Regions from separate parts of the Mixta intestinalis genome, predicted to be linked through region 1. Evidence: predicted binding sites of a transcription regulator. Region 1 holds the regulator's gene; each other region holds the start of a gene.
The links. Region 1 encodes CRP, which controls carbon source genes, mostly activating them, when cyclic AMP is high. Its sites were predicted from a motif close to ATGTGANNNNNNTCACAT; they were not measured.
Positions count from the first base shown of each region.

Region 2: serA (phosphoglycerate dehydrogenase) is a predicted target of CRP. The motif match lies at 1,015-1,032, and genes of this name have one in related genera.
Region 3: C7M51_RS15230 (nucleoside-specific channel-forming protein Tsx) is a predicted target of CRP. The motif match lies at 1,485-1,502, and genes of this name have one in related genera.
Region 4: cytR (DNA-binding transcriptional regulator CytR) is a predicted target of CRP. The motif match lies at 1,039-1,056, and genes of this name have one in related genera.

Region 1 is NZ_CP028271.1:4,199,111-4,201,316, forward strand. Features, by position in the region: gene C7M51_RS19400 (YccS/YhfK family putative transporter) at 1-1,060, opposite strand, end outside; gene crp (cAMP-activated global transcriptional regulator CRP) at 1,123-1,755, opposite strand; gene C7M51_RS19410 (OsmC family protein) at 2,054-2,206, shown strand, end outside.
Region 2 is NZ_CP028271.1:2,853,513-2,855,718, reverse strand. Features, by position in the region: gene C7M51_RS13150 (LysR family transcriptional regulator ArgP) at 1-97, opposite strand, end outside; gene rpiA (ribose-5-phosphate isomerase RpiA) at 287-946, shown strand; gene serA (phosphoglycerate dehydrogenase) at 1,228-2,206, shown strand, end outside.
Region 3 is NZ_CP028271.1:3,288,793-3,290,998, reverse strand. Features, by position in the region: gene C7M51_RS15230 (nucleoside-specific channel-forming protein Tsx) at 405-1,274, opposite strand; gene C7M51_RS15225 (TetR family transcriptional regulator) at 1,741-2,206, shown strand, end outside.
Region 4 is NZ_CP028271.1:3,543,976-3,546,181, forward strand. Features, by position in the region: gene priA (primosomal protein N') at 1-937, shown strand, start outside; gene cytR (DNA-binding transcriptional regulator CytR) at 1,136-2,161, shown strand.

The sequences.
Region 1 (2,206 bases):
GCAACGCGGGCAATAACGGAAGCCGTCGCTGCCTGTCTGCCAGTAAATCACGTCGGTAGAGTGGGCGCTGCGTGCGCAGCACGCGGGCGATGCGGCTGAAGTGGTAATAGCAAAAATGACCAACCGGATTTTCAGGATGCTGACGCGCAATTTTTTCCAGGCCCAGCAGCGGTTTTTCCATACTGAAGCGCGGCGGCATACGGTGATAGAGCATATCGTCCGCCAGCTCACGCAATCGGGCAGCGATGGTTTGTGCGTTCCAGCGAATCACCGCCTCCGCGTGGCTCTGCTCTACCAGCTTCTGTACTTCTTTTGGCTGATGCAGGCTGACGGAAATGTGCTCCTGTAGATCGAGCGCGACCTGAAAGGCGCGCGTCAGACGTTGATGGCTGTGATCGCGATTGGCGGCCAGCATATGCATTTGCTGATAGCAGGTATTGATCAGATCGACCGCTTTTTGCTGGCGCGCCAGCAGCGGCGGCAGCGCTTTTTCCGGATCGGTAAGCTGCGTGAGCAGGGTATATTTTGCTTCACAGTAGTCGGCCAGCTCACGGTAGAGCAGGCTTAGCGTTTCACGCAGCGGCTGTTCTTTCCAGAGACGAAACCAGAGCCAGTTAAACAGCCCATACCAGAAAGTACCTGCGATATAGAGCAGCGGCGGCACCCAGATGGGCATTTGCCCCACCAGGCCGAGAGTGAAAATCGCGGCAATCAGCGAGGCTGGAAGCAGACGGGCATGTAGCGGCCCGATTTCACCGGTAACGCCCAGCAGCAGAGCCATAGTAAAGAGGGTGACGGGCAGCGGAATATGGTGCAGCGAGAGCCACTGAATAAGAAAGCTGCTGAGCGCGAAGAGCGAGCCGCCAACGATCAGCCGTTTGAAGAAGCGTTTATGCGGCGTATCCAGCCCGGCGATATTGCAGCAGGCGGGCACCAGCGAAAACAGCAGTCCCTTTTGCAAATCCCCTAACAGCCAGCCGATCGCCACCGGCAAACAGAGCACCAGCGTCTGACGCAGCGCATAGTTCACTTCAGGATGGTAGATAATTCTCCGCCACATCACCACATCACAAAAATAAACACGGCGTGATGCAGGGCACCACGCCGTGCGATCAATTAAGCTTAACGGGTGCCGTAAACGACAATCGTCTTACCATGAGCGGAGATCAGATTTTGATCCTCCAACATTTTCAGGATGCGTCCCACCGTTTCACGTGAGCAGCCGACAATCTGGCCGATCTCCTGACGGGTGATTTTGATCTGCATACCGTCCGGGTGGGTCATGGCATCAGGCTGTTTTGCCAGATTAAGCAGCGTCTGTGCGATGCGGCCCGTAACGTCGAGGAAAGCTAAATTGCCCACTTTCTCCGAGGTAACCTGCAGACGACGCGCCATCTGAGCAGACAGCCGCATCAGGATATCAGGATTCACCTGAATCAGCTGACGAAATTTTTTGTAGGAAATCTCAGCCACTTCACAAGCGGTTTTTGCCCGTACCCATGCGCTGCGTTCCTGGCCTTCTTCGAACAGGCCAAGCTCGCCAATGAAATCACCTTGGTTGAGGTAGGAGAGGATCATCTCTTTGCCTTCTTCATCCTTGATCAGCACCGCGACTGCACCTTTTACGATGTAATAGAGCGTTTCGGCCTTTTCACCCTGGTGAATCAACGTACTTTTTGATGGATATTTGTGGATATGGCAATGTGACAGGAACCATTCGAGAGTAGGGTCTGTTTGCGGTTTGCCGAGAACCATTCGCTGTTATCCTCTGTTGTAATCGTGCCCTAAATACAGGGGGCAGTTTCCCTGTCAGGCGTTGAAATGGTAAAGCGTTTTCTGTTGGAAATTTATCCGGGCAATTCTGGCGCGCCAGGGCGTGAAAAAGTCCCGTTTTCGTTTCTGAGAACGAAAATATTACAGCTTTGTTTGTAGCACAGCTTTATCCTGGTGTCTCCTGTTGTCTCGCTTCAGCTTGAGGTGAATCGGACAATTGCCGTTTAGCTGCTGAAAGCGTAGGCTGACAGTAAGCGGCATTATCCCGGGAATAATGAATATGCAGGCACGAGTAAAATGGGTGGAAGGACTCACTTTTTTAGGCGAGTCCGCTTCAGGGCATCAGGTTCTGATGGATGGTAACTCCGGCGATAAAGCGCCGAGCCCCATGGAAATGGTGCTGATGGCAGCGGGCGGTTGCAGCGCCGTTGAC
Region 2 (2,206 bases), 1.3 Mb from region 1:
ACTGGGTAATACATAATTTTTGCGCCGCGCGCTCAAAGCCGCGTTCACGGATCACAGCATCCAGGGCCTGAAGCGTTCGATAATCGGGTCTTTTCATTGTTATGTTGCTCTCATCCAGGAATGCCAGGGCACTATGCCATAAAATTACCGGGTTGCCCCTTATGTTGCGCTTGCTAATCTGTGGGCCACTTTGCAAAGCCATTAATCGTCACGTAGCGAATGCGCACTTTCACAGGTGCTTGTTTTATACTACGCGCACACCACTAGCACAGGTTTTAAACATACCATGACGCAGGATGAACTGAAAAAAGCAGTAGGCTGGGCCGCGCTGGACTATGTCACGCCGGGCACCATTGTTGGCGTGGGAACGGGTTCCACCGCCGCTCACTTTATTGATGCGCTCGGCTCCATCAAACATCAGATTGAGGGCGCGGTTTCCAGCTCTGAAGCTTCTACACAGAAGTTAAAGAGCCTGGGGATCCACGTTTTCGATCTCAACGAAGTGGATTCGCTGGCGGTCTATGTGGACGGCGCGGATGAAATTAACCCGCAGATGCAGATGATTAAAGGCGGCGGCGCGGCGCTGACGCGTGAGAAAATCGTCGCAGCAGTGGCGGATAAATTTATCTGTATCGCCGATGCTTCCAAGCAGGTGGATGTGCTGGGCCGCTTTCCGCTGCCGGTTGAAGTGATCCCGATGGCGCGTTCTTACGTGGCGCGTGAACTGGTGAAACTGGGCGGTCAGCCGGAGTATCGTCAGAACGTCATTACCGATAATGGCAACATTATTCTTGACGTGCATAATCTCAGCATCGTTAACCCTGCCGAGCTGGAGCGCACCATCAACGCGTTGCCCGGCGTGGTGACCGTTGGCCTGTTTGCCGCGCGCGGCGCGGATGTGGCGCTGATTGGCGGTGCGGATGGCGTAAAAACCATCACTAAATGATCTTTCTGGCGCGTTAGCGCGCCAGTTATTTCTCAGCGAAAATCATCTTTTCTTAGCTGGATGTAATTTAGTGACTTATGTCACATAAAGATCCCCCGGCGCGCTATCATACTGCCTGGCTTTATATTCGTACCATAATCTGTTGTATCCGTCTCACTCTCCATGCAGCCATGCTGATATGCAGGCAATCGGCTGTGTTGCCGCTCGCGTAGATTTTGTTATTTTGGCAGAAGGCTGGCTTATTACAGCCCCATCTGAAGTCCGTAAAATAGGGTCGGGAAATGGCAAAAGTATCACTGGAGAAAGACAAAATTAAGTTTCTGCTGGTGGAGGGCGTCCACCAGAGCGCGCTGGATAATCTGCGCGCGGCAGGTTACACCAATATTGAATATCATAAAGGCGCGCTCGACAGCGATGCGCTGAAAGATGCCATCCGTGATGCGCATTTTATCGGTATTCGATCCCGTACTCAGCTGACTGAAGAAATTTTTGCTGCGGCAGAGAAACTGGCGGCTGTAGGCTGCTTCTGTATCGGCACCAACCAGGTCGATCTGGACGCGGCGGCAAAACGCGGCGTACCGGTGTTTAACGCGCCTTTTTCCAATACCCGTTCAGTGGCGGAGCTGGTCATTGGCGAGCTGCTGCTGCTGATGCGCGGCGTACCTGAAGCGAATGCAAAAGCGCATCGCAGCGTCTGGAATAAACAGGCGGCGGGCAGCTATGAAGCGCGTGGCAAACGTCTGGGCATTATCGGCTATGGCCATATTGGTATGCAGCTGGGCGTGCTGGCGGAAAGCCTCGGAATGCACGTTTTCTTTTATGATATCGAAAACAAGCTGCCGCTGGGCAACGCAACCCAGGTAGCGCATCTTTCCGATCTGCTGAACATGAGCGATGTGGTCAGCCTGCATGTGCCGGAAACGCCTTCTACGCAAAATATGATGGGCGCGCAAGAACTGGCGCTAATGAAACCCGGATCGCTGCTGATTAACGCCTCACGCGGCACCGTAGTGGATATTCCGGCGCTCTGCCAGGCGCTGGGCAGCAAACATCTTGCTGGTGCAGCAATTGACGTCTTCCCGGAAGAGCCTGCTACGAATAGCGATCCTTTTATCTCTCCGCTCTGCGAGTTTGATAACGTGCTGCTGACACCGCATATCGGCGGTTCCACACAGGAAGCGCAGGAAAATATCGGTATTGAGGTGGCTGGAAAACTGGCGAAATATTCCGATAACGGCTCTACGCTGTCGGCGGTTAACT
Region 3 (2,206 bases), 910 kb from region 1:
GCTGTAAAGATAAATCACCTGATAACCGGGAAAGAATGAGTTTAATATAAGTTATGTCACCAGTGCGTAATAATGTTTATTTGATTAGGACTGGTAATTGAATTAAAGACTATACATTTTCTTTTTTTCGTTGGCAGATGTGTAATGTAGTGGGTTAACTACGAAAATAATTAATCGAAATCGTTAGCTTAAGGCTTAAATATTAGATAAGGAAAAATAATTGATATTATGATTGGCAGGTTTGATTGCCTGACATGAACAAAATTTTTATGGTTAATAATAAAATTTTACTGTTAGATGGAAGTGTCAGGCTGGATCATCGGATAAACAGATTTTACCTGTCGCGGTGTATAAGCCAACAGGTAAACATAACCGGGGCAGCTGTCCGCCCCGGTCGTAACGGATTAGAAGTTGTAACCTACCACCAGGTAGTAACCCCAGCCGGTTGATTTCACTTCAAATGGCCCGTCGCCGAAATTCAGGTTAGCGCCATCGGCCCACTGGCCGCCGTTATGGAAATAACGCGCGACCACTGAGTAGTGCCAGTGGTCGTAACCCAGCGCCAGAATATGACTGGAAGCGATAGAATTGCTACTGCGGAAGGAACCCGGCGTCTTATCTGCCAGATCGGAGCCCCAGTCAAAGTTAGTAAAGCCGATATAGCTCAGATTCCCGCCCCACAGCGTGGTCAGCGGCAGGAAATATTTCACTTTAAAGCGGTAGCCATCCCAGCTATTTTCATTGGCTGCGCCGTAGTTTTCCCACTGATATTTCGCATAGATGTTCAGCGCCAGCGACATTTTGGTATGAGTATCAATATCGGTTCCCAAACCCATATACCAGGTGTTCTGGCGGTTATCGCTATTGTGTCCCATGTCGTAGACATAGTTGTTGGCGAAGTACCACTCTTTAAACGGGCCGAAGCTCAGATCGGTGCCGGTCAGCTTATCGATAGAAAAGCGCGGCTCGATTTCCATAAACAGCGGCGAACCTTTATCCCAGATTCCCTGCTGGTAGCTGTTCGCGGCACCAAAGAAGTTAGGGATATCGATGTAGCCGTAAAAATCGAACCAGTCTTTATGCGCGAAGGCTTCATATTCCAGGTAGACGTCGTTATTCAGATGCGGACCGAAGCGGGTGTGATTGCTTCCCACGACGTTAACGCTTTGATGCCACCAGTCTGACAGATACTCAGGACCGTTGGTTTCTGCCTGGGAAGTGAGGCTATAAGACGCTGCCAGCAGCGCGCCAGCCATCAATAATTTCTTTTTCATGGGTTACCACATGCTTAAAGGCCGCTCTGCTGAGTCAGAGGTGGCCGCGAACCAGTGTTCATTGTTGAACGGGAAGATGTTGTTATCTGCCACTCCAGGGAAGGCTTATGGATATTTCTGAGCAGCCCGCATAGGTTGCCCGTATCCTGCGGATAGAAAATAGATATTGCTCACGTTTGTCAAAGTTTGTTTCATTTTGATTCAGTTGTTTTGTGATGTAGATCACTAAGTGGCAGGCTGACGTTAAAAATAGTGTCACAAAACCAGGTTATAACAAAAAGCAAACGCTTTCGTAGCGTACGCAAACGTTTGATCGTTGGCGTTTTGCCTGCCAGTCAGATACGGCAGAATGTATCCGTATTCAAGAAATGTCGTAAAAATCTTGAACGCATGTTCAAGAAAAATATTGAACGCCTGTTCAAAAATCGGCACAATGTGAGCCGATGAAAACAGACGAGGCAAAAGGATGAGCTATTTAAAGGCGGATGCGCGCGCAGAGTTACTGATTGACGCCACCCGCATATTAATTGAAAAGGAAGGGTATGCCGCCGTCACTGCCCGCAAAATCGCGCAGGCGAGCGGTGCGGCAATTGGGCATATTAATCGTCATTTCACTTCTCTTAACCAGCTAAAGTGCCAGGCTTTTCTCGCGATCGTTAACGAAAAAGTGCTGGAACATCAGGCGGCCAGCGCCGCACGCGAAGGGATTGAATCGGTACTGGCACTACTGATAAAGCCTGATAAGGAACAGCACAAGATAGAGCTATGGCGTGAGATCTCCATTTTGTCCCAGCAGGATAAAGAATTGCATGAGATCTTCGTTTATGCGCTGCGCCTTTGGCACCGTTCGGTCAGCAATACTATTGAGCGCGGTATGCGGCAGAAGCTGCTGCGCTGCCATGACACGGCAGCGGCGACGGCATGGAGATTAA
Region 4 (2,206 bases), 660 kb from region 1:
TTTGCTGTTCCTTAACCGCCGCGGCTTTTCGCCTGCGCTGCTGTGCCACGACTGCGGCTGGATCGCGGAATGCCCACGCTGCGATCACTACTACACGCTACATCAGCAACAGCGCCAGCTACGCTGCCATCACTGCGACAGCCAGCGTCCGGTACCGCGTCAGTGCCCCCAGTGCGGCTCCACGCATCTGGTGCCGGTAGGATTGGGCACCGAGCAGCTGGAGCATAATCTACAGAGCCTGTTTCCCGGCATACCGCTGTCGCGTATCGATCGCGATACCACCAGCCGCAAGGGTGCACTGGAGCAGCATCTGGCAGATGTGTTTCGCGGCGGCGCGCGCATCCTTATCGGTACACAGATGCTGGCAAAAGGACACCACTTTCCCGACGTCACGCTGGTATCACTACTGGATGTGGATGGCGCGCTTTTCTCCGCCGACTTTCGGGCAGCAGAGCGCTTTGCCCAACTCTATATCCAGGTTGCCGGACGCGCCGGACGCGCCGGTAAGCAGGGCGAAGTGCTGCTGCAAACTCATCATCCTGAGCATCCGCTACTGCAAATCCTGCTACATCAGGGTTATGACGCCTTTGCCAGCCAGACGCTGAATGAGCGTAAAAGCGTTCAGCTGCCGCCGTTTACCAGCCATGCCCTGTTCCGCGCTGAAGATCATGATAATCAGCAGGCCGCCGCCTTTTTACATCAGTTACGTAATTTGCTGGAAGCGAGCCCGCTGCGCGACGAGGGACTATGGATTATGGGGCCGGTACCGGCCTTGCAGGCAAAACGCAGTGGGCGCTATCGCTGGCAGCTTCTGTTGCAACATCCAGCCCGTCTGCGCCTGCAACAGCTGTTAAAAACCTCGCTGCCGTTGATTCCTACCCTGCCGCTGGCGCGTAAAGTAAAATGGACGCTGGATATCGATCCGACGGAAAGCTAGGCGTATCCTGCGCAAAGGTTTGCGAGCTGGATCGAAAAACCTCGAATAAGTCACAATTTTCATGCAATTTGAGTAACGGCCCCCCTGACAATCTGTTAAAAATGTGATGATCGTCAGCTTTAGCCGCAACAAGCGCAGCCTGACAAAACATAGTGGACAGAAGGTCAGATCGGCACAGCCGATGCGAGGAGAAAAGCGTTGGAGCAGAACCAGGCGTCGACGGCAGCGACGATGAAAGATGTGGCTGAACGGGCGGGTGTCTCAACCGCCACCGTATCCCGCGCGCTGATGAATCCTGAAAAAGTTTCGGCGGTAACCCGTCAGAAAGTTGAGCAGGCGGTTATTGAGGTAGGCTACTCTCCCCATGCGCTGGCGCGTAACGGCAAACGCAGTGAATCGCGCACGATTCTGGTTATTGTGCCCGATATCTGCGATCCCTTTTTCAGCGAAATTATACGTGGCGTAGAGGTCACTGCCGCAGCGGAAGGCTATCTGGTGCTGATCGGTGACTGCGCACATCAAAACCAGCAGGAAAAATCCTTTCTCAGCCTGATGCTGACGCGCCAGATCGACGGCATGGTGCTGTTAGGCTCGCAGGTGCCTTTTGATACCGGCGTAGAGGAGCAGCGCAACCTGCCGCCAATGGTGATGGCAAACGAGTTTGCACCGGATCTGGAACTGCCAACGGTACATATCGATAACCTGACGGCGGCCTTCGAAGCGGTAAACCATTTATGGCAGCTTGGTCATCGCCGCATCGCCTGTATCGCCGGGCCGGAAGAGATGCCGCTCAGTCACTATCGCCTGCAAGGGTATATTCAGGCGCTGCGTCGTCACGGGCAGGAAGTTGAACCGCGCTATATTGTGCGCGGCGATTTTACCTTCGAGGCGGGAGCCGCCGCGTTCAAACGTCTGATGGCACAGCCGCAGCCACCGGAGGCGCTGTTTTGCCACAACGATATTATGGCGTTAGGTGCGATGTCCCAGGCAAAAAGTATGGGCCTGCGCATTCCTCGCGACATCTCCCTGGTTGGTTTTGACGATATTGAGCTGTCTCGCTATAGCGATCCTCCGCTGACGACCGTTGCTCAGCCGCGCTTTGCGCTGGGGCGTGAAGCCATGCTGCTGTTGCTGGAGCAGTTACAGGGTAAGATCGTACGCAACGGCTCCCGGCTACTGGAGTTTGAGCTGAAACTACGCGGAAGCACGATACACGCCAGCTAAACGGCACCAGGCTGCCGTTCAGGTAGTTTCAGCAAATTCTTAAAC